One region of the Streptomyces sp. NPDC000134 genome, then DNA from elsewhere that is predicted to be linked to it. Evidence: riboswitches for the same ligand, from Rfam matches in the RefSeq annotation. Region 1 holds a riboswitch; each other region holds the start of a gene.

Region 1 (5,445 bases):
CCCTCGACTCGCACGCCGACCACCCCGGCGTACGGCTCAGCCTGGAGGTGCCGGCCTCCCGCCTGGTCAAGGCGCTCGGCCTGGTCGCGGACGCCCTCAGGGCGCCCGCCTTCGCCGACAGCGAGGTCGAGCGGCTGGTCCGCAACCGGCTGGACGAGATCCCGCACGAGCTGGCCAACCCCGGGCGCCGGGCCGCCATGGAGCTGTCCAAGGAGCTGTTCCCGGCGGACTCGCGGATGTCGCGTCCCCGCCAGGGCAGCGCGAAGACGGTGGCGAACATCGACGCCGCGGCCGTACGCGCCTTCTACGAGAAGCACGTCCGCCCGGCCACCGCCACCGCCGTGGTCGTCGGCGACCTCACCGGCCTGGACCTCGACGCGCTGCTCGCCGACACGCTCGGCGCCTGGACCGGCTCGGCGGCCGAGCCCCGGCCCGTGCCGTCGGTGACCGCCGACGACACCGGCCGGGTCGTCATCGTGGACCGGCCCGGCGCCGTGCAGACGCAGTTGCTGATCGGCCGCACCGGCCCGGACCGCCACGACCGCGTCTGGCCCGCCCAGGTGCTCGGCACGTACTGCCTGGGCGGCACCCTCACCTCCCGCCTGGACCGCGTCCTGCGCGAGGAGAAGGGCTACACCTACGGCGTCCGGGCGTTCGGCCAGGTGCTGCGCTCCGCGCCGGACGGCACCGGCACCGCGATGCTCGCCATCAGCGGCTCGGTGGACACGCCGAACACCGGACCGGCCCTCCAGGACCTGTGGACGGTGCTGCGCACGCTCGCCGCCGAGGGCCTCACCGACGCCGAACGCGACGTCGCCGTGCAGAACCTGGTGGGCGTGGCGCCGCTGCGCTACGAGACCGCGGCGGCTGTCGCGAGCACGCTGGCCGACCAGGTCGAGCAGCACCTGCCCGACGACTACCAGGCGACGCTGTACCAGCAACTCGCCGCGACCGGCACGGTCGAGGCCACCGCGGCGGTCGTGAACGCCTTCCCGGTCGACCGCCTGGTGACCGTCCTGGTCGGCGACGCGGCCAGGATCAAGGAGCCCGTCGAGGCCCTCGGCATCGGCGAAGTCACCGTGGTGGCGGCCGAGTAGCGCCAGGCGCGCCTTACGGCCCCGGTGACCCTCGTGTCGCCGGGGCCGCCTTTTGTCCGGATTGGGGGAGAGGTTGCCCCTCTGGGCTGTGGGATGCGCTACAAAACGTCTGTTGCGTTTGGGAATTGAACGCGGGCCCGCTTAGCGTCTTCCGGGCTGTCCGTCAGGCAGTGCGCCGCACCCGCGGCACCGGACAGCCATCGCCGAGTCCCCGTACGGCGCGAGCCAGGGGAGCCGGGGACCCACCGCAGTCCCTGGGGTGAATCGGACGCCCGCGCCCAGCGAGGGGGTCCGTAGGAGACCTTCCTGCTCCGAACCCGTCAGCTAACCCGGTAGGCGAGAGGGAAGGAAAGGACGAGCCCGTACATGGCGTTCACGCGCGCCACCGGCAAGCACCGCCGGCCCGGCCGGCTGCACCGCACCACCGCCCGCGCGGCGGGCGTCGCGGCCCTCGCCACCACCGGAGTGGTAGGCACCCTCGCGGCCCCGGCCCTGGCCGCCGAGCCCGCCCCCGAGCAGACCGGCCTCACCCCGGTCGTCACCATCGGCGACTCCATAGCCGAGCAGATAGACGCCCAGGCCGCCGCCCAGCGCCTGGCCGCCGAAGAGGCCGCCGCCGAGCGCGCGGCCGAGGAGGCGGCGCGCGAACGGGCCGCCGAAGCGGCCGAGAAGGCCGCCCAGCAGGCCCGCGAGGACAAGGAGCGCGCCGCCCGGGAGGCCGAGCGCAAGCGCCTGACCGCCTATGTGGCGCCGATCAGCGCCTCCTACGTGTCGACCGCCTACCAGGCCAGCAGCGGCCTGTGGTCCTCCGGCAGCCACACCGGGATCGACTTCCACGCGGCGTCCGGCACCTCCGTCCACGCGGTCGGGGCCGGTACCGTCGTCGAGGCCGGCTGGGGCGGTGCGTACGGCAATCAAGTCGTGATCAAGATGCATGACGGTACGTACACCCAGTACGGACATCTGTCGTCCATCGGGGTGTCGGTGGGCCAGACCGTCACCCCCGGCCAGCAGATCGCCCTCTCCGGCGCCACCGGCAACGTCACCGGGGCGCACCTGCACTTCGAGGCCCGCACCTCCCCGGAGTACGGCTCGGACATCGACCCCGTGGCCTACCTCCGCTCCCACGGCGTCGACGTCTGACGCCACCGGCACCGCCACCCCCCTCCACGCAGCCCCGGTTCCTCCCCAGAGAGCCGGGGCTTTCGGCGTTCCCGGGCGCTTCCCGTGACCCCGCTACGCCCGCCCTTTCCGGCGTCCCGCTGTCCAAAAAATATCCATGGATTCCGGATGCCCGTCGGAAATTCCCGCGCACTGCCATAGAGTCGCTGAACAGGCGTCAATCGCCGACGTTTCACGGGGATTAAGGCGGAGGTCGGTCATGCGTATTCCGGCGCACTCGGTATGCACGGCGATCCGGGACGACATCGTCGCCGGTGTCTACGAGCGCGGCAGCCGGCTCACCGAGGAACTGCTCGCCCGCCGCTACGGCGTCTCCCGCGTCCCCGTGCGCGAGGCGCTGCGCACCCTGGAGGCGGAGGGCTTCGTGGTGACCCGGCGGCACGCGGGCGCGTGCGTGGCCGAACCGACCGAGCAGGAGGCCGCCGACCTACTGGAGATGCGCCTGCTGCTGGAGCCCCTCGGCGCCGCGCGGGCCGCCCAGCGCCGCACCGAGGCCCACCTCAAAGTGCTGCGCGGCCTGGTCAGACTGGGGCAGGAGCGGGCCAGGCGGGGCCACAGCGAGGACCTGCGCTCCCTGGGGGGCTGGTTCCACGAGACGCTCGCCCAGGCCGCGGGCAGCGCCGCCCTGACCGCCACGCTGACCCAGTTGCGGCACCGCATCGCCTGGATGTACGCCGTGGACGCGCCGGCCAGCCCGGTCGACTCCTGGGCCGAGCACGGCGCGATCGTCGACGCGGTGGCCCGCGGCGACGGCGAGCGTGCGCGGTCGCTCACCGCGCTGCACGCCGAGCGGTCGACGGCGGTCCACCGGCTGCGCTTCGGTCCCGGTGCCGACCGGGCGGAGCGTGTGAGGAACTCGCAACATCCAGTAAACACGCCGAGCCTGCGCCATTAACACGGACGCCGTATACAAAGAGGGAGTAATTCTCCGGGGGTTATTTTTGCTGCCCTTTTGCCGCCGCTTCTCAAGACGATGCCGAAAGCATATTCGGGAGCCCGGCGCGAAAAAGGCGGAGCCGTGCCGACCGGAAGAGGTCGGCACGGCTCCGCCCATTTCAGGCGATCCGGCTCAGACGGTCTCGGGAAGCTCCTCGAGCCCCTCGGCGACCAGCTTCGCCAGACGGTCCAGGGCGGCGTCCGCGCCCTCGGCGTCCGACGCGAGGACGATCTCCTCGCCGCCCTGGGCGCCCAGGCCCAGGACGGCCAGCATGGAGCCCGCGTTGACGGGGTTGCCGTCGGCCTTGGCGATCGTGACCGGGACGCCGGTGGCCGTGGCGGCTCGGACGAAGATGGAGGCGGGGCGGGCGTGGAGACCCTCGGCCCAGCCGACGTTGACGCGGCGCTCAGCCATGTGTTGCTGCCCTTCGGTGTTCAGGGTTGTCTAGACCAGTTTCCCATACGGTGAAGAGTGCCCGGAGCGGCCGGTGCCGCGCGCCGGCGGGCGGGTCGGACCGCGGCCTCGGCTTGGCCCCGCCCTCCCACAGACTGCCTCGCGCCGTTGTCGTACGCGAGCCGTACTCTGGGGCCCATGCAGACCTCGTCGGACCGGCACGAGTACCCCGCCCACTGGGAGGCCGACGTGGTGCTGCGCGACGGCGGCACCGCACGCGTCCGCCCGATCACCGTCGACGACGCCGACCGCCTGGTCAGCTTCTACGAGCAGGTCTCCGACGAGTCGAAGTACTACCGCTTCTTCGCACCGTACCCCCGCCTGTCCGCCAAGGACGTCCACCGCTTCACGCACCACGACTTCGTGGACCGGGTGGGGCTCGCGGCCACGGTGGGCGGCGAGTTCATCGCGACCGTGCGGTACGACCGCATCGGCGCCGACGGGACGCCCGCCACCGCACCGGCCGACGAGGCCGAGGTCGCCTTCCTGGTGCAGGACGCCCACCAGGGACGGGGTGTCGCCTCCGCCCTCCTCGAACACATCGCGGCCGTCGCGCGGGAGCGCGGCATCCGCCGCTTCGCCGCCGAGGTACTGCCCGCCAACACCAAGATGATCAAGGTGTTCATGGACGCCGGGTACACCCAGAAGCGCAGCTTCGAGGACGGCGTGGTCCGCCTGGAGTTCGACCTCGAACCCACCGACCGCTCCCTCGCCGTGCAGTACGCACGCGAACAGCGCGCCGAGGCACGCTCGGTACGGCGGCTGCTCACGCCCGGCTCGGTCGCCGTCGTCGGCGCCGGACGCACACCCGGCGGCGTGGGCCGCGGCGTCCTCGGCAACATCCGGGACGCGGGCTTCACCGGCAGGCTGTACGCCGTGAACCGCGCCTTCCCCGAGGACCAGGAGGACCTGGACGGCGTGCCCGCCCACCGCTCGGTGCGGGACATCGACGGGCCCGTCGACCTGGCGGTCGTCGCCGTCCCCGCAGAGCACGTCCCCGAGGTGGTCGCCGAGTGCGGCGAGCACGGCGTGCAGGGCCTGGTGGTGATCTCCGCCGGGTATGCCGAGAGCGGCCCCGACGGACGCGAGCGCCAGCGCGCCCTCGTGCGGCACGCCCGCGCGTACGGGATGCGCATCATCGGCCCCAACGCCTTCGGCATCGTGAACACCTCCCCCGAGGTGCGGCTCAACGCCTCCCTCGCGCCCGAGATGCCGCGCACCGGCCGGATCGGGCTGTTCGCCCAGTCCGGCGCCATCGGCATCGCCCTGCTCTCCCGGCTGCACCGGCGCGGCGGCGGCGTCACCGGCGTCACCGGCGTCTCCACCTTCGTCTCGTCCGGCAACCGGGCCGACGTCTCGGGCAACGACGTGCTCCAGTACTGGTACGACGACCCGGACACCGACGTCGCCCTGATGTACCTGGAGTCCATCGGCAACCCGCGCAAGTTCACGCGCCTGGCCCGCCGGACGGCCGCCGCCAAGCCACTGGTCGTCGTGCAGGGCGCCCGGCACGGCGGCGCGGCACCGCAGGGGCACGCCGTACGCGCCACGCGCCTGCCGCACGCGACGGTCTCCGCGCTGCTGCGGCAGGCCGGCGTGATCCGGGTCGACACGATCACCGAACTGGTCGACGCGGGCCTGCTGCTGGCCCGCCAGCCGCTGCCCGCCGGGCCCCGGGTGGCGATCCTCGGGAACTCCGAGTCCCTGGGCCTGCTCACCTACGACGCGTGTCTCTCCGAGGGCCTGCGCCCGCTGCCGCCGCGCGACCTGACGACG
Region 2 (5,445 bases), on a different contig from region 1:
CCGAGGGCACCACGCCGGGGGCGTAGGGGTCGCCGAACTGGGCCGCGAGCATCACCAGCAGCGGCCGGAAGCGCTTGCCGCCCGCCTTGACCAGGTGCTGGGCGGCCTCCGTGATGAACGGCACCTCGCTCTTGGTTGCCTCAAGCAACCCTTCCTCGACTGCCGCCAATCCGGCCTGGACATCGGCCTCCAGAGCCTGGTCCCGCACGCTCAGCCCGAACGGCCCGACGACGGTCACGTGGGGTCTCCTGTCTGCTGGTGTCTACTGGCGGTCACGCGGTGACGCGGTTTGTCGATAGGTCGCTGCCATCACTCAAGTCAGCGTATCCGGTCACGTTTCGATCGCCGATAGCGCCCACCGTTACATGCTGGTCGGTATCGGATCATGAACGGCATGTTTTTGATCGGTTGATATGTGCGGACATGAATCGACACCGTCGAGCGGCCGGCGCCGCAGCGGCGCCGGGGAGCCCTGGACGATCCCACCACCCTCCCCAACGTCCGGCGACCCGGGAATGTCACCCATTCGACACGCAAACCCCCGTTCCCGCTCCGGCCGCCCGCCCCGCGCCGGTTCCCGGACCCGGAAGCACGTCGGGGGCAGTTGACCCACAGTTGGACCTATTGCCCGATTTGCCGCGCTTGTTGAGGCCAGTGAGTTGGCTCACGCCGGCACCCCCGCGCGCCGCCGCCCGGCGACACCCGTCCTGCCGTTGCCGCACAAGCCAGTTGAGGCTTGGCAGTCGCAAAGGATCAAGCATCCCAAATGCCTCAGACCAAGGTCAACTAGCACGTTGGGTGAATCCAGCACTTGTTCCGGACATGTGCTCTCGCATACGTTCCCGGCCTGTCGGGCGGACGCCGAATCCTGCCACCGCCCGGACCCACCCAATTGACCACCAACTCACGCACGGCAGGAGCGGGGGACCCAGGTAAGCCGCCGCGCCGGTCACCGGACCGGAGCGGCTCGGGGTGAAGCCGTGCCCGTGAGGGCGCGGCCGGGCACCTCCCGCCCGAACCCGACAGCTCACCTCGCAGGCGTAGGAGAGGACCTCACCATGTCTGCTTTCGGCCTCCGGCACCGCGCCGGGACCACCCGTCTCGCCCGCAAGCTCGCCCTCGCCGGCACCGGCGCCGCCGTGCTCGCGCTGCCGGTCCTCGGCGCCGCCTCCGCGTCCGCCGCGCCGGCCGCCGAGACGTCCACCACCGCGGTCACCACCGCCGCCCTGACCGCGGCGAACGGCTACAGCAACAGCCTCGACGGCTGGATTCGCCAGTCGCTCGACATCATGGCCGAGAAGGGCATCCCGGGCTCCTACGACGGCATCTACCGCAACATCATGCGGGAGTCGTCCGGCAACCAGTTCGCGATCAACAACTGGGACATCAACGCCATCAACGGCACCCCCTCCAAGGGCCTGCTCCAGGTGATCGACCCGACCTTCCGGGCGTACCACGTCGAGGGCACCTCCTGGGACCCGTACGACCCGGTCGCCAACATCACCGCGGCCTGCAACTACGCCGCCCAGCGGTACGGCTCCATGGACAACGTCTTCGGCGCCTACTGATCCCGGCGCCCTCGGGGCCTGCCGACCCCGGCGCCTTCCAGGCTCACCGGCCCCGGCCGCGCGCCTCAGGGAAACAGTCGTTCGAGGACGACGGCCACGCCGTCGTCCTCGTTCGACGTGGTGACCTCGTCGGCCACCGCGCGCAGCTCCGGATGGGCGTCGGCCATGGCGACGCCGTGGGCCGCCCAGTGGAACATGGGGATGTCGTTGGGCATGTCCCCGAAGGCGATCGTCCGCTCCGGGCCCGCCCCCAGCCTCTCCGCGGCCAGCGCCAGGCCGGTCGCCTTGGTCACCCCGCACGGCTGCAGCTCCACCGTCCCCGGCCCCGACATGGTGACCGTCGCCAGCGAACCGACCACCGAGCGGGCCGTCGCCGCCAACTCGTCGTCGGACAGCTCCGGGTGGCGCAGCAGCACCTTGCTGATCGGCGCCGCCCACAGGTCGTCGCGCCGGCCGACCCGGACCGCGGGCAGCGCCGGGTGCGGCATCAGATAGCCCGGCTCGATCAGCGTCAGCCCGTCCACGCCGTCCTGGTCGACGGCCGCGTGCACCTGGCCCACCTCGGCCTCGATCTTGCCGAGTGCGGTCTCGGCCAGCTCCCGGTCCAGGGTGACCGACCACAGCAGACGGTCCGCGCCGGCGTCGTACACCTGCGCGCCCTGCCCGCACACCGCGAGCCCCCCGCGGCCGAGGGCGCCCAGCAGGGTCCGCACCCGGGGCGCCGGCCGCCCGGTCACCACCAGATGCCGCGCACCGGCCCGCGCCGCCCGCGCGAGCGCGGCGAGCGACCGGTCGGAGACGGTGTCGTCGCCGCGGAGCAGCGTCCCGTCCAGGTCGGTGGCGACGAGTGCGTAAGCGGTGGGCTGCATGATCAGAGAATACGGACCCCCGGGCCCGCCGACTCATGCTCGTACCGGACCCGTTCGGACGGTGGCGTCTGCCCGAAACCTGACACATCTGCGGGTAAAGGCGGTTGAAACCCTGTGCACCGGTTGGCGGCAACATGCTCCGCTACCTACCGCACTGTCGCCCCGGACGGTACCTTCCTTGTGGCCAGGGGGACTTGATCGGGGGGTCGGGTTGAACGGCGGACACGTTCGGGTGCTGGGGCCGGAGGAGCTGGGCGAGGGGGACCGGGAGCACTGGCGGGAACTGCGCGCCAAGTCGCAGTCGCCGCGCAGTCCCTTCATGGAACCGGAGTTCGCCGTCGCCGTGGGCCGGGTCCGGCCGGCGGCCCGGGTGGCGGTGCTTCACGAGGGCGGTGAGACCGCCGGTTTCCTGCCGTTCGAGCGGGGACCGCTGGGCCAGGGCCGGGCGATCGGCCTCGGCGTCTCGGACCGCCAGGGCGCGGTCCTGCGCCAGGGGCCCGCGCCCGACGCCCGCGCACTGCTGCGGGCCTGCGCGCTGTCCGGCTTCGCCTTCGACAACCTGGAGGAGGACCAGGCCGTCCTCACGCCGTACGCCGCCGAGCGGCACGCCGCGCACGTCGTCGACCTCGCCCAGGGCTACGCGGCGTACGCGCGGGCGCTGCGCGTCCGGTCGCCGAAGTTCCTGAAGACGACGCTGGCCAAGGAGCGGCGGCTCGGCCGCCAGGTCGGGGACGTGCGGTTCGTGTTCGACGAGCGCGACCCGGCCGCGCTGCGCACCCTCATGGCGTGGAAGTCGGCGCAGTACCGCAGGACCGGGCGCCGGGACCGGTTCGCCCAGGAGTGGATCGTCCGGCTGGTGCACGGGCTCGCCGGGACCCGGGCGCCGGAGTGCGCGGGCACGCTCTCCGTGCTCTACGCCGGCGGCCGGCCGGTCGCCGCCCACTTCGGGCTGCGCTCGGCGACCGTCCTGGCCTGCTGGTTCCCGGCGTACGACCCGCGGTACGCGAAGTACTCACCGGGGCTGGTGCTGCATCTGCGGATGGCCGAGGCCGCCGCCGCGGAGGGCATCGGGCTGCTGGACATGGGGCGCGGGACGGCCGAGTACAAGGACTCGCTGAAGACGGGCGAGCTGACCGTGTACGAGGGCGCGGTGACGCGCCCGGGGGCGGGCGCCGCACTGCACTGGCTGGGCCGCGAGCCGATGCGCCGGGCGCACGGTTTCGTACGCGCCCGGCCACACCTGGCGTCGGCGGCGGCACGGACACTCAGGGGGGCGGGGCGGCTGCGGCGGGGGTGAGGGCGGGGGAGGTCGGGTGGGGGTGACTGCGCGGGGGCGGGCTCGGGCCGACGGGAATTCAGCGAGGGAGAGGCGTATGTCCGGGGTGGTACGGGCGCGGCAGCGGGCGGCGCGGGAGGTGGCGGACTTCCTGCGCATCGGGCCGGTGCAGGTGGCCGAGCTGGAACTCGGGGCGGGGGACGCCCCCGGGGCGACGCTCCGACCGGGGCCGGGGAGCCCGCCCGTGACCTCGGGTGAGGTGTTCGTGCTGGTCAGGCGGGCGGGGCGGCCGGTCGGGACGTTCGTGGGCCGGGTGCCGGAGGGCGCGGACCCGGTGGAGGTGCTGGCCGGGGCGGCTCGGGGGGTGGGGGCGTCATCGGCCGGAGTGTCCTCGGTGGGGGTGTCTTCGACGGAGGTGTCTTCGGCGGGGGGTGTGCCGGGCGGCGGGGGCCCGGGAGCGGCTTCAAGCCCTGGTGAGCGGGGTGGAGGGCTCGTGCCGCCGTCCGTCAGCGTGGTCGTCGCGACCCGGGAGCGGGCCGGGCAACTGGCGCGCGCCCTGGACTCGTTGCTCGTCCAGGACCATCCGGACTTCGAGATCGTCGTCGTGGACAACGCTCCGGTGACCACCGGGACCCGAGACCTCATCGGACGGAAGTACGGCGAACGGGTCCGTTACGTCCTCGAACCCGTGCCCGGACTCGCCGCCGCCCACAACCGGGGGCTCGCCGTCGTGCGCGGCGACACCGTCGCCTTCACCGACGACGACGTGATCGCCGACCCCCGCTGGCTCACCGAACTGACCACGCCCTTCGCCGCCGACCCCGGCCTCGGCTGCGTCACCGGCCTGATCCTGCCCGCGCGGCTGCGCACCCCGGCCCAGGTCCTGCTGGAGAGCCACGGCGGCTTCGCGAAGGGCTTCACCCCACGGACGTACGACCCCGGTGACCCGCCCGCCGACGAGCCGCTGTTCCCGTTCACCGCGGGCCGGTTCGGCTCGGGCGCCAACATGGCCTTCCGTACGGCCGTACTGCGGACGGTCGGCGGCTTCGACCCGGCCACCGGCGCGGGTACGCGCGCCCGGGGCGGCGACGACCTGTACGGCTTCGTCCGGGTCCTCGCCCAGGGGCACCGGCTGCACTACACGCCGCTGGCTCTCGTCTGGCACCACCACCGGGAGACCTGGCGGGACCTGGAGACCCAGGCGTACGGCTACGGCGCCGGCCTCACCGCCTACCTCACCGCGACCCTCGTCAACCGCCCCGCCCTGCTGCCGGCGTTCCTCGCGCGCCTGCCCCGCGGCCTGGCCCACGCCCGCGCGCTGACGGCGGTGCGGGGGGCGGGGGCACGGGGGTCGGAGGTGGCGTCGGGTCGGGCGCCGGGTGGGGGGTCGGGTGAGGGTTCGAGGGGCGTGGTGGCTGGTGTTCCGGGGGGCGTGACGGTCGGTGTTCCGGGTGGGCACGATGCCCGGACCCATGCCTGGCCGCGGCGGCTGTCCAGGCTGCAACGCCGGGGGATGCTGTACGGCCCGATCGGGTATCTGCGCGCCCGCCACGCGCTGCGCACCAGCGGGTCCGGGCTGGAGGCGCGGTGAGCGAGGGTGCGAGAGCCGACGGCGCGCGAACCGGGCGGTGCGCGTGCGTCCCCGTGCTCCTCTACCACGCCGTGATGGACGAACCGCCGTCCTGGATCGCCGAGTTCACCGTCAGCCCCCGGCGGTTCGCCGCGCATCTGG
Region 3 (5,445 bases), on a different contig from region 1:
AGTCGATCGCCGCGAACCGCTTGCCGAGCGCCAGCCTCTCCGCCAGCCCGTCCTCGATCGCCGAGGCGGTGGCGAAGTTGACCGAGTTGGCGGCCGGGGCGCGGCCGATCGCCCCGTACATCGGCCGGGGCAGGATCGGCTGCGGGGTGGGGATGGAGGCGTTGGCGTCGCCCATCTGCGCGTACGCGATCTGCCCGCCCTTGATGACGAGCAGCGGCTTGACGCCGAAGAACGCCGGTTCCCACAGCACGAGGTCGGCGAGCTTGCCGGTCTCCACCGAGCCGATCTCGCGGGCCATGCCCTGCGCCAGGGCCGGGTTGATCGTGTATTTGGCGACATAGCGACGGACGCGGTGGTTGTCGGCCCGGCCGTCGCCGGGCAGCGCGCCGCGCCGCCGCTTCATCACGTGCGCGGTCTGCCAGGTCCGCATGATCACCTCGCCGACGCGGCCCATGGCCTGGGAGTCGGAGGAGATGATCGAGATCGCGCCGAGGTCGTGGAGGACGTCCTCGGCGCCGATGGTGGAGGGCCGGATGCGGGACTCGGCGAAGGCGAGGTCCTCGGGGACGGCCGGGTTGAGGTGGTGGCAGACCATCAGCATGTCGAGGTGCTCCTCGACGGTGTTGACGGTGAACGGCCGGGTCGGGTTGGTGGAGCTGGGCAGCACGTGCGGCTCGGAGACCACGGTCATGATGTCGGGCGCGTGACCGCCGCCCGCGCCCTCGGTGTGGTAGGCGTGGATGCCGCGCCCGCCGATCGCGGCGAGCGTGTCGCCCACGAAACCGGCCTCGTTGAGGGTGTCGGTGTGGATGGCGACCTGCGCCCCGGTGGCGTCGGCGACGGTGAGGGCCGCGTCGATGGCGGCGGGCGTCGCGCCCCAGTCCTCGTGGATCTTCAGGCCGACCGCGCCGCCCCGGATCTGGGAGAGCATCGCCTCGTGGGAGACGGTGTTGCCCTTGCCGAGCAGGCCGACGTTGACGGGGTAGGCCTCCATCGCCTCCAGCATCCGGGCGAGGTGCCAGGGCCCGGGGGTGACCGTGGTCGCCTTGGAGCCCTCGGCCGGTCCGGTACCGCCGCCGACCAGGGTGGTGATGCCGGACGCGAGCGCCTCGTCGGCGACCTGCGGGCAGATGAAGTGCACGTGCGCGTCGACGGCACCGGCGGTCAGGATTCGCCCGTTGCCGGCGATGATCTCGGTCTCGGGGCCGATGACGAGGTCGGGGTGGACGCCGTCCATGGTGTCGGGGTTGCCGGCCTTGCCGATGCCGGTGATCCGGCCGTCGCGGATGCCGACGTCGGCCTTGATGATGCCCCAGTGGTCGACGATCACCACGCCGGTGATGACGGTGTCGGGGGTGCCCTCGGCGCGGGTGGCCCGGGACTGGCCCATGGACTCGCGGATGACCTTGCCGCCGCCGAACACGGCCTCCTCGCCGGAGTGTCCGGGGCCGCCGGAGCGGTCCTCCTCGATCTCGATCAGCAGGTCGGTGTCGGCGAGCCGGATGCGGTCGCCGGCGGTGGGGCCGAACAGGTCGGCGTAGGCGGGGCGGGAGATCTCAGGCATCGAGGGCACCTCCGGTCTCCCCGCGCAGTCCGGGCACGGTCCGGGCGCCCGCGAGGGGGACGAGTCCGACGTCGACGGGGATGCCGGGCTCGAACCGGACGGCGGTGCCGGCGGGGATGTCGAGCCGCTTGCCGCGCGCCGCGGCGCGGTCGAAGTCCAGGCCGGGGTTGGCCTCGGCGAAGTGGTAGTGCGAGCCGACCTGCACGGGCCGGTCGGCGGCGTTGAGGACGGTCAGCCGGGTGACCTCGCGGCCCTCGTTGTAGACGATCGGCCCGTCGGCGAAGAGGATCTCTCCGGGAATCACGGCGTTCCCCCTCAGACGATCGGGTCGTGGACGGTGACGAGCTTGGTGCCGTCCGGGAAGGTGGCCTCGACCTGGACGTCGTGGATCATCTCCGGGATGCCCTCCATGACGTCGTCACGGGTGAGCAACCGGCGTCCGGAGGCCATCAGTTCCGCGACCGTGCGGCCGTCCCGGGCGCCTTCCAGGACGTGCGAGGTGATGAGGGCGACCGCCTCGGGGTGATTGAGCTTCACCCCTCGGGCCCGGCGCTTCTCGGCGACGTCGGCCGCCACATGGATGAGCAGCCGCTCTTGCTCGTGCGGGGTCAGTTGCACGTCCCACCTCACAGTCTTCGCACCGGACCGCGACGGGTCCGGCTGCCGCGCGGCCACCGGGGAGAAGTCGCAGGTGACCGGGTCCGCAGGCTAGTTGCGCCGCGTTTCGGTCACGTTAACCCAGTAATGATCAAGGTCCGTTGCTCCGGGTTACTTCTTGATAGTCCTTTTGCCTGGACCTGACCCGGAGCCGCCGGTACGTCATCTGTGACGTCGGGACGGCCCGCTCCGGTCGGCGGCGCGGCGTGCCGGGGGGGCACCCCGCCGCCGTCCGGCGGCAGTTGGCGCGGCGCCCGCCCGGACCGCCGCGCGGGGTGTCCGGATCGGGGGCGGTCAGGGCCGAACGGGGTACGGCCTTTCGGCGTACGCACACGCCGTTCTCCGGGCCCCTCCGGCTTGCGCGACGCGCGTGCCCCACCAGCGCGAAGAGCCGCTCCGCCGCTGGTCCGGGGAGCCCCGGCCGCCGCGCCGCCGGGTCGAACAGAGCGACTTCCACCCGAACGGGTGAGTGGTGAGTAACAACACAAATCCCCGGTTCCGTTGGGAATTTCGGACGTAAGTGCGTCAAGATCCCTGACTGACGACAAGACCCCGCCGCAGCGGCGGGGCGATCCGGGCGGACGCCGAGTCCTGCCGCCGCCCGGATGACCGGTCGACAGGAGTGGATCGGCAGGAGTGGAGGACCCGAGCATGACGGGTCGCCGGTACGGCCGTCTTCCGCGGAAGGCGCCGGGCCGAGCAGCCCTTGGGGTGAAGCCGCACTCGTGCGGCCGGGCAACTTCGCCAGCCCGAATCCGACAGGTCATCCTTCACAGGCGGCTGACGAAGGGTTGCGCATGACTGCGCTCAATCGTGTCCCGTCGCTCATGGCCCGTGCCGGTACGGCCTCGGCCCTCACCATCGCCGCCGTCGGCGGCTCGATCGTGGTTCCCGGCATCGCCGCCGAGGCCGCCGCGGCCGCCCCTGCGACGAAGGCGCTGAAGATCGCGGCCTCCAAGAAGGGCGCCCCGTACCGCTACGGGGCCACCGGGCCGTCCCGGTTCGACTGCTCCGGGCTGACGCTGTACTCGTTCAAGAAGGCCGGCAAGAAGCTGCCCCGCACGGCGGCCCAGCAGTACAACAAGACGCGCCACATCTCCGCCGGCCACCGCAAGGCCGGGGACCTGGTGTTCTTCCACTCCGGCCGGAGCGTCTACCACGTGGGCATCTACGCCGGCAAGGGCAAGATCTGGCACGCCCCGAAGACCGGGGACGTGGTGCGCCTGCAGAAGATCTGGACCAGGAGCGTCTGGTACGGCCGGGTCAAGTGATCCGGCCGGGCCCGTACGGCCGCAGGTGACCGCCGCACCGTCGCGGACGGTCGCGGGGCCGCGTACGGGCCTGTAGGGGCCGCTCGGGGGCTTGACACGCGCCCGAGCGGTTACCCGTTCGGCATGGCCGACCACCGTCCCTGTACCGCCCGCAACGAGACGCCGCTCCAGCGCGCCGACCGCAACTTCGTGGAGCTGCTCCAGGAACTGCGGGTCACCCAGACGGGGGTGCAGATCCTCTTCGCGTTCCTGCTGTCGCTGGCCTTCACCTCGCGCTTCACGGAACTCGACACGTTCCAGCGGGCCGTCTACGTCGCGACGCTGCTGCTGGTGGTGCTGGCCGCGACGCTGTTCACCGCGCCGGCCGCGCTGCACCGCTCGCTGTTCCAGCAGGGCGCCAAGCCCCGCATCGTGCAGGTCTCCTCCCGGCTCGCCTCGGCCGGCCTGGGCGTCCTGGTCTTCGCGTTCACCGGGTCCGTGCTGCTCGTCGTGGACGTCACGACCGGCCGGGCCGGCGGTCTGGCGGCGGGGGCGGCGACGCTGCTGGCGTGCCTGGGGCTGTGGGGGCTGCTGCCCCGGCTGGTCCGCCGCGCCGGGCTGACCGCCGACCGCGGTGCCGGGACCGCCTCGACGGGGTCCGCGGAAACCTCTTCGGACGCCGCCCCGAACGCGCCCTCGAACGCCGCCTCGGAGGCGTCCCCCCATACCACCACGCGGGTCGCCCCCCGGGCACCGCGTCGCGTCCCGGCCCCCGCCCGCCGCGCCCGGTCCCGCCCGGTGCCGGCCCGGCGGACGCCGGTCACCCGCTCCCGCTGACGGCGGCAGGCCATGCGTCCGCCCGGCCCGGGACGCCGTGTCCCTCAGGCCCGCCGGCGGTTCCCGCGGCCTCTCGCCGGGACCGGAGCGGGCGGGCCGGACCAGGGGAGTTCGACCGAGACCGTCTTGCCGCCCCCGCGGGTGGGGCGGACCCGGAACCGGCCCCCGCACTCCGCGGTGAGGGAGCGGATGATGACCAGCCCCCGCCCGTTGTCCTGCTGGACGGCCGCGGGGAGCCGCTTGGGCAGACCGGGGTGGCTGTCCGTGACACCGATGAACAGCCTCTCGTCCCGGTCCAGCGCCAGATGCACCGTGAAGGTCGGCGACAGCCCCAGGGTGTGCTGCACCACGTTGGCCGCCAGCTCCGAGACGATCAGCCGGACCGTGTCCGACACTTGCGTGTCCGACGGCATCCCCCACTCCGTGAGCGTGCCGACCGCGTACGTCCGGGCGGCGGAGACCGAGGCTGGATCGCTCGGCAGAGTGACGGATGCTTCCAGATGGTCTGCCATGGCGAGGTCGTCCCTTTCCGCCGGGACCGCGGTCCGACACGGAGCGGATGGTTCGAGTACGGTCCCGGACTGGTGCTTCGTCGCCAGAGTGCCATCACCGTCCCGGTAACGGGTGGCGATCCACCAAGAGATGCATATATCTGTCGCTCGAAGCGGTGAACTCTGCGACGCGAGACCGTTTTCCGGCGGCTCATAAGGAGTAAGGGAGTGGGGGTCCATGCAGCACGGTCCGGTGGTGCGCCGCCGCAAGCTGGGCGCCGAACTGCGCGCCCTGCGCACGACGGCGGGCATCACCAGCGGTGAGGCGGCCCGGCTGGTGGGCTGGCACCAGTCCAAGGTGAGCCGGATCGAGACCGGCACGAGCGGCGCCAAGCCCGCCGACGTACGGCTGCTGCTGGACGCCTACGGCGTGGTCGACCCCCAGTTACGGGAGTTGCTCCTGGTGTTGGCGGGCTCGGAGGACCGCGGGGAGCGGCAGCACTGGTCGCACGCCTACCGCGGGGTGCTGCCGCCGACGTACCGGGACTTCATCAGCCTGGAGTCCCAGGCCAACGCGATGCGCACGCTGGAGACCACCGTCGTCCCCGGGCTGCTCCAGACCGCGGAGTACGCCCGTGAGGTCACC
Region 4 (5,445 bases), on a different contig from region 1:
GTGGCCAGGCCCTTGTTCTTCAGGACCTTCTTGAGGGTGTGGTAGACCTCGGCGCCCCAGCGCAGCGCCTCGGAGAAGGACTCCGCGCCGATCGGGGCGATCATGAACTCCTGGATGTCCACGTTGGAGTCGGCGTGCGAGCCGCCGTTCAGGATGTTCATCATCGGCACCGGCAGCAGGTGCGCGTTGGGACCGCCCAGGTAGCGGAAGAGCGGGAGGTCGCTGGCCTCGGAGGCGGCGTGGGCGACGGCGAGGGAGACGCCGAGGATGGCGTTGGCGCCGAGGGAGCCCTTGTTGTCGGTGGCGTCCAGGTCGAACATGGCCTGGTCGATCAGCCGCTGCTCGGTGGCGTCGTAGCCGACCAGCTCCGGGCCGATCTGCTCGATGACGGCGAGGACGGCCTTCTCGACACCCTTGCCGAGGTAGCGGCTCGCGTCGCCGTCGCGCAGCTCGATGGCCTCGAAGGCGCCGGTGGAGGCGCCGGACGGGACGGCGGCACGACCCGTGCTGCCGTCGTCGAGGCCGACCTCGACCTCGACCGTGGGGTTGCCTCGGGAGTCCAGGATTTCCCGGGCTACGACGACGTCGATGGACGGCACGAGCATCTCCTTCTTGGGATGTGACGCGGGGCGGCCGGTCCGCGGTTGGCTGTCGCGGGCGCGGCCGTGTGGCTCTGCGGGATGAGCCTAACCGGCTCCGGCCGATCGGCCAGCCGGTCACCCACCCCTGTGGCAGAACCGAGCGTAGATTGTTTCCGAACGGAACAAAAGAGGGGCGGGTCCCCGGACATGACCCCGCCCCGGTGCGTACGGGGGAACACGCACCGGGGCGGGGAGTCCTGCCGGACCCGCGGGTCCTACTTCAGGTGGAGCTGCTGACCGGGGTAGATCAGGTCGGCGTCGTCGACGATGTCGTCGTTCAGCTCGAACAGCTTCGCCCAGCCGCCCGCGACGTCGTGCGCCTTGGCGATGGTGCTCAGGGTGTCGCCCTTGACCACCTTGTACTCGCCGTCACCCTTCTCGACCTTCTTGCCGGTCGGGGTGGTGACCGTCTTCCCGGTCTGCTTTTGCTGGGTCTGGGCGGGGCGCTCCTGGGAGCGGGAGGCGGGCTGCTCCTGGGTCTCCCGGGTGGTCGCGGTGGACCCGCCGCCCTGGCTGCCGCCGTCCTGGCCGCCGGTGCTCTGGCCGCCGCCCTGGTTCTGGCTCTCGGTGGCGCCGCCGCCGGTGTACCCGGCGCCCGACAGGCCGGTGCCGCAGTTCGGCCAGGCGCCCTTGCCCTGGGCCGCGAGGACCTTCTCGGCGACCTGGATCTGCTGGGCCTTGCCGGCCTGGTCGGCGGTGGCGGCGTACTGGGTGCCGCCGTACGCGGCCCAGGTGGAGGCGGAGAACTGCAGACCGCCGTAGTAGCCGTTGCCGGTGTTGATGGACCAGTTGCCGCCCGACTCGCACTGGGCGACGGCGTCCCACTCGGACTCGGTGGCGGCGGAGGCGTTGCCGGCCGCCATCAGCGGAGCGGCGACGGCGGCACCGGTGACACCGGCGATGGCGATGGCCCGGGTGGCCTTGGACGGGCGACGGTGCTTGCCCTTGCTGGAGAACAGCATGGTGGAGATCCCCTCACCGACGCCTGCGAGGTGAGCTGTCGGGTTCGGGCCGGTTGAGTTGCCCGGCCGGGTCCCTCACGGGAGCCGGCTTCACCCCTAGCCGCTCCGGTTCAACTGCCCGGTGCGGCGCCTACCTTGGGTCCCCCGCTCCTGCCTACGGCGCTTGACGCGACGACTGTTCCCGGACTGCCGCTGGCAGGATTCGGCGTTGCGGCGGCCGGGGCCCGCGGTGGCGAGCGATCACGACCGTAGTCACGCCCGCGGCGGATTTTCAAAGACGATCACGACTTCTGAGACCTATCTCTCACCGCGTTTATACCGGACATCAAGTGTCAATCGCGGCGCGAACTCCCGTTACTTTTCGCCCGATTCGACATCCACTGCAAGCTTCTGACCGGGCAGGATGTGGTCCGGATCGGCGCCGACGGTCTCCTTGTTCCCGGCGTAGAGGGAGTGCCATCCCCCGCTCAGCTCAAGGGAGTCGGCGATGCCCCAGAGGCTGTCGCCGGTACGCACGGTGTACGACCCGTCCTGGACCTCTCGCGTCACACCGTCCCCGCGCGAAGCGTGCCGCCCGGTGGTACGGCCGTCGGCGGCGTCCTCGTCGGCGGTGCCGCCGCGATGGCGTCCGGTGCCGGAGTCGGTGGTGCCGGTGAGCTGTGAAGCACCGGTATCGAGGCCCGAGTTGTCCGAGTCGTCGGGCCTTGTGGTGATGGAGTCGTTCGGGTCGATGGTGGGCTTTTCGGACTCCGAGGACGTGTCGGACTTGGCCGTTTTCTCACTCGTGCCGCTCTTGCGGCTCTTGCTCTTCCCGGCCGGCGTCTCGTCCGACGGGGTGGCCGAGGGCGAGGAGTCGGGGGTCGCCGTCGCCTCGGGGCTCGCGCCGGTCGTCCGGCCGGAGCCGGAGGTGTCCGCCGAGTCCGTTGTGGGCGTTTCGTCCGACGCGCCGTCATCCGTCGTACCGTTCCCGGTGCCGGTGTCCGCCGAGGGCGAGCCGCCGAGCAGTCCGGCGAGCGGGCCGCAGGTCGGCCACGCGGCGATGCCCCGGTCGGCGAGCAGGCTCTCGGCGACCCGTATCTGCTGGGAGCGGCTGGCCTCGTCGGGGCTGGGCGCGTAGGCCAGCCCGCCGTACGCCTCCCAGTCCTTCTGGGACAACTGGAGGCCGCCGTAGTACCCGTTGCCGCTGTTCTGGCTCCAGGCGCCGCCGGTCTCGCACTCGGCGACGCGGTCCCAGGCCGTGCCGTCGGCCGCGTGCGCGCCGGTGGCTCCCAGCAGGGGGATCGCGATGGCGGAGCCGGTGACTCCGGCGGCGACGACCAGGGCCGGGGCCTGGCGGGGGCGACGGTGACGGCCGTTCCCGGAGAGCATGCGGGGACCTTTCGCGAGACAACAGGGGCCCGCGCGGCGGCGGATGGGGCTCGGCGCCGCGCTGATCCGTGAACGTATCGGCACACGATCACTTGTCACAAGTTCATGCCGTGCAGATCACATGGAGATCACAGAAGTGAACGTTCGTCACTTCCGCTCCACCGTCCCGGGTGCGAACGACACCGGCAGGGTGCGCAGCCCGCGCATGATGAGGCCGCCGCGCCAGCGCAGTCCGGCCGGGTCGGCGGCCAGGCGCAGGTCGGGCAGCCGGGTCAGGAGGGTGGCCAGCGCGGTCCGGCCCTCCAGCCGGGCCAGCGGGGCGCCGAGGCAGTAGTGGATGCCGTGGCCGTAGCCGAGGTGCTGGTTGTCGCGGCGGGCCAGGTCCAGGGTGTCCGGGTCGGCGAACCGCTCCGGGTCCCGGTCGGCGGCGGCGAGCACGACGAGGACCGGGTCGCCGGGGGCGATGTCCTGTCCGCCGAGGGCGACCGGCCGGGTGGCGTACCGCCAGGTGGCCAGCTCCACCGGGCCGTCGAAGCGCAGCAGCTCCTCGACGCCGGTCGCCAGCAGGCCATGGTCCCCGGCCGCGAGGGCGTCCTGGAGGCGGGCGCGCTGCTCCGGGTGGGTGAGGAGGGCGAACGTGCCGTTGCCGATGAGGTTGACGGTCGTCTCGAAACCGGCGAACAGCAGGATGAACGCCATCGCGGCGGCCTCGTTCTCGGTGAGGTGCTCGCCGTGGTCGGAGGCGCGGATCAGGCCCGAGATGAGGTCCTCGCCGGGGTCCGGCTCGGGCGGCAGCGCGGCGCGTTTGCGATGGATCAGGTCGGCGAGGTAGCCGCGCATCTTCTTCACCGACCGCGCGACCCCGCCCCGGGGGCCCCCGCCGTGCCGGATCATCATGCCCGCCCAGTCCCGGAAGTCGTCCTGGTCCTCGCGCGGGACGCCGAGCAGGTCGCAGATGGCGTAGATGGGGAGCGGGAACGCGAACTCGTGGATCAGGTCGGCCTCGCCGCGGCCGGCGAACCCGTCGATGAGGCGGTCGGCCAGCTCCTGCACGCGGGGCGCGAACTCGGCGACGCGGCGGGGCGTGAACGCCTTGCTGACCAGGCGGCGCAGCCGGGTGTGGTCCGGCGGGTCGATGTTCAGCAGGTGCGTCATCAGGTCGGCGCCGCGTTCGCCGGGGATGCCGGTCTTGCCCTTGGCGTCGGCGGGTCCGTCGTGGTGCGCGGGGTTCTTCGACAGGCGGGGGTCGGCGAGGGCCTGGCGGGCGTCGGCGTACCGGGTGACCAGCCAGGCCGACACGCCGCTGGGGAGGGTGGTGCGGTGGACGGGCGAGTTCTCCCTCAGCCAGGCGTACGTGGGGTAGGGGTCGGCGGCGAACTCCCAGGTGAAGAGGGCGGGGGCGGGCTGGGCGTGGGGTCGGTCGGTCACGTCCTGACCGTATCCGGAGGGCGGGGCGGGGGTGGACGGGCGGGGGTGGTCGGGCGGGTGCGGTGCGCGGCGCGGGTGCCGGGGGGCGGGTGCGGTGCCCGGCGTGACGGGAGGCGGGGCGGGGGCGGGTGCGGTGTCCGGCGTGACGCGGGGTGCCCGGGTCAGGTCCGTTCCGCCGCCAGGATCGCGTCCCGGTAGGCGCGGGCCGCCGCCCTCAGGGCCGCTTCCGGGTCGACGCCCTCCGCCTCGGCCCGTACCGCGAGCCGCAGCAGGTCGTAGCCGATGCCGCCGGTGTGCGGGAGGGGGACGTCCAGGGCGGCGGTGCGGGCCCGGGAGGCCAGCTTGGCCGCGAGGGCGAGACCGGGCTGGCCGAGCGGGACGCCCTCGGTGACCGAGGTGCGCTGCTTCTCCACGGCCTTGGTGCGCAGCCAGTGCTCCTTGACCTCCTCGGGGGTGGTCGCACTCGCGTCGCCGAAGACGTGCGGGTGGCGGTGGATCAGCTTGGTGACGATCGTGCCGGCGACGTCGTCGACGGAGAACGGCGCGTCCGGGTCCTCCTCGGCGATCCGCGCGTGGAAGACGACCTGGAGCAGGACGTCGCCGAGTTCCTCGCGCAGTCCGTCGCGGTCGCCGTCCTCGATCGCCTCGACGAGTTCGTACGCCTCCTCGATGCCGTATTTGGCGAGCCCTTCGTGGGTCTGCCGGGAGGACCAGGGGCACTCGGCGCGGATGCGGTCCATGACCTGGACGAGGTCCAGCAGGCGGGCGCCCGGGAGGTCGTAGGAGGCGGGGAGGAGTTCCAGTTCGGGCATGCGCACGCGGCCGGAGCCGGCCAGCCTGGCGAGGCCGTCGGTGAGGGCGGGCTCGCCCTCACCGGTCGCCACGACGACGACCGTACGGCCGCCTGCGCAGGCGTCGAGGAGTTCCTCGGCGGCCGGGGCGGCCTCGTCGACCGCGACGCCCGCCTCACGGAGATACGGCACCTGCGGGTGGGCGCCGTCCGCGCACAGCACGCGGTCGGCGGAGCGCAGGACCTGCCAGGCGGG

What was found. Region 1 has a riboswitch for cyclic di-AMP ahead of ACFY32_RS23770 (M23 family metallopeptidase). Riboswitches for the same ligand answer to the same signal wherever they lie in the genome.
Positions count from the first base shown of each region.
Region 2: linked by a shared signal. The riboswitch ahead of ACFY32_RS06160 (transglycosylase SLT domain-containing protein) and the one ahead of ACFY32_RS23770 (M23 family metallopeptidase) in region 1 are both predicted to bind cyclic di-AMP.
Region 3: linked by a shared signal. The riboswitch ahead of ACFY32_RS14030 (C40 family peptidase) and the one ahead of ACFY32_RS23770 (M23 family metallopeptidase) in region 1 are both predicted to bind cyclic di-AMP.
Region 4: linked by a shared signal. The riboswitch ahead of ACFY32_RS02870 (transglycosylase family protein) and the one ahead of ACFY32_RS23770 (M23 family metallopeptidase) in region 1 are both predicted to bind cyclic di-AMP.

Region 1 covers NZ_JBIAZN010000016.1:79,093-84,537, reverse strand. Annotated here, with positions in the region: gene ACFY32_RS23775 (M16 family metallopeptidase) at 1-1,097, shown strand, start outside; cyclic di-AMP (ydaO/yuaA leader) riboswitch at 1,289-1,451, shown strand; gene ACFY32_RS23770 (M23 family metallopeptidase) at 1,464-2,240, shown strand; gene ACFY32_RS23765 (GntR family transcriptional regulator) at 2,479-3,174, shown strand; gene ACFY32_RS23760 (HPr family phosphocarrier protein) at 3,349-3,630, opposite strand; gene ACFY32_RS23755 (GNAT family N-acetyltransferase) at 3,808-5,445, shown strand, end outside.
Region 2 covers NZ_JBIAZN010000003.1:291,768-297,212, forward strand. Annotated here, with positions in the region: gene ACFY32_RS06155 (polyprenyl synthetase family protein) at 1-238, opposite strand, end outside; cyclic di-AMP (ydaO/yuaA leader) riboswitch at 888-1,054, shown strand; gene ACFY32_RS06160 (transglycosylase SLT domain-containing protein) at 1,059-1,568, shown strand; gene ACFY32_RS06165 (Cof-type HAD-IIB family hydrolase) at 1,634-2,437, opposite strand; gene ACFY32_RS06170 (GNAT family N-acetyltransferase) at 2,670-3,734, shown strand; gene ACFY32_RS06175 (glycosyltransferase) at 3,811-5,304, shown strand; gene ACFY32_RS06180 (polysaccharide deacetylase family protein) at 5,379-5,445, shown strand, end outside.
Region 3 covers NZ_JBIAZN010000008.1:121,115-126,559, reverse strand. Annotated here, with positions in the region: gene ACFY32_RS14045 (urease subunit alpha) at 1-1,564, opposite strand, end outside; gene ACFY32_RS14040 (urease subunit beta) at 1,557-1,868, opposite strand; gene ACFY32_RS14035 (urease subunit gamma) at 1,880-2,182, opposite strand; cyclic di-AMP (ydaO/yuaA leader) riboswitch at 2,794-3,015, shown strand; gene ACFY32_RS14030 (C40 family peptidase) at 3,019-3,492, shown strand; gene ACFY32_RS14025 (DUF6328 family protein) at 3,616-4,308, shown strand; gene ACFY32_RS14020 (ATP-binding protein) at 4,353-4,820, opposite strand; gene ACFY32_RS14015 (helix-turn-helix transcriptional regulator) at 5,038-5,445, shown strand, end outside.
Region 4 covers NZ_JBIAZN010000002.1:91,426-96,870, forward strand. Annotated here, with positions in the region: gene eno (phosphopyruvate hydratase) at 1-599, opposite strand, end outside; gene ACFY32_RS02870 (transglycosylase family protein) at 857-1,603, opposite strand; cyclic di-AMP (ydaO/yuaA leader) riboswitch at 1,609-1,775, opposite strand; gene ACFY32_RS02875 (transglycosylase family protein) at 1,958-2,971, opposite strand; gene ACFY32_RS02880 (cytochrome P450) at 3,119-4,399, opposite strand; gene ACFY32_RS02885 (nucleoside triphosphate pyrophosphohydrolase) at 4,561-5,445, opposite strand, start outside.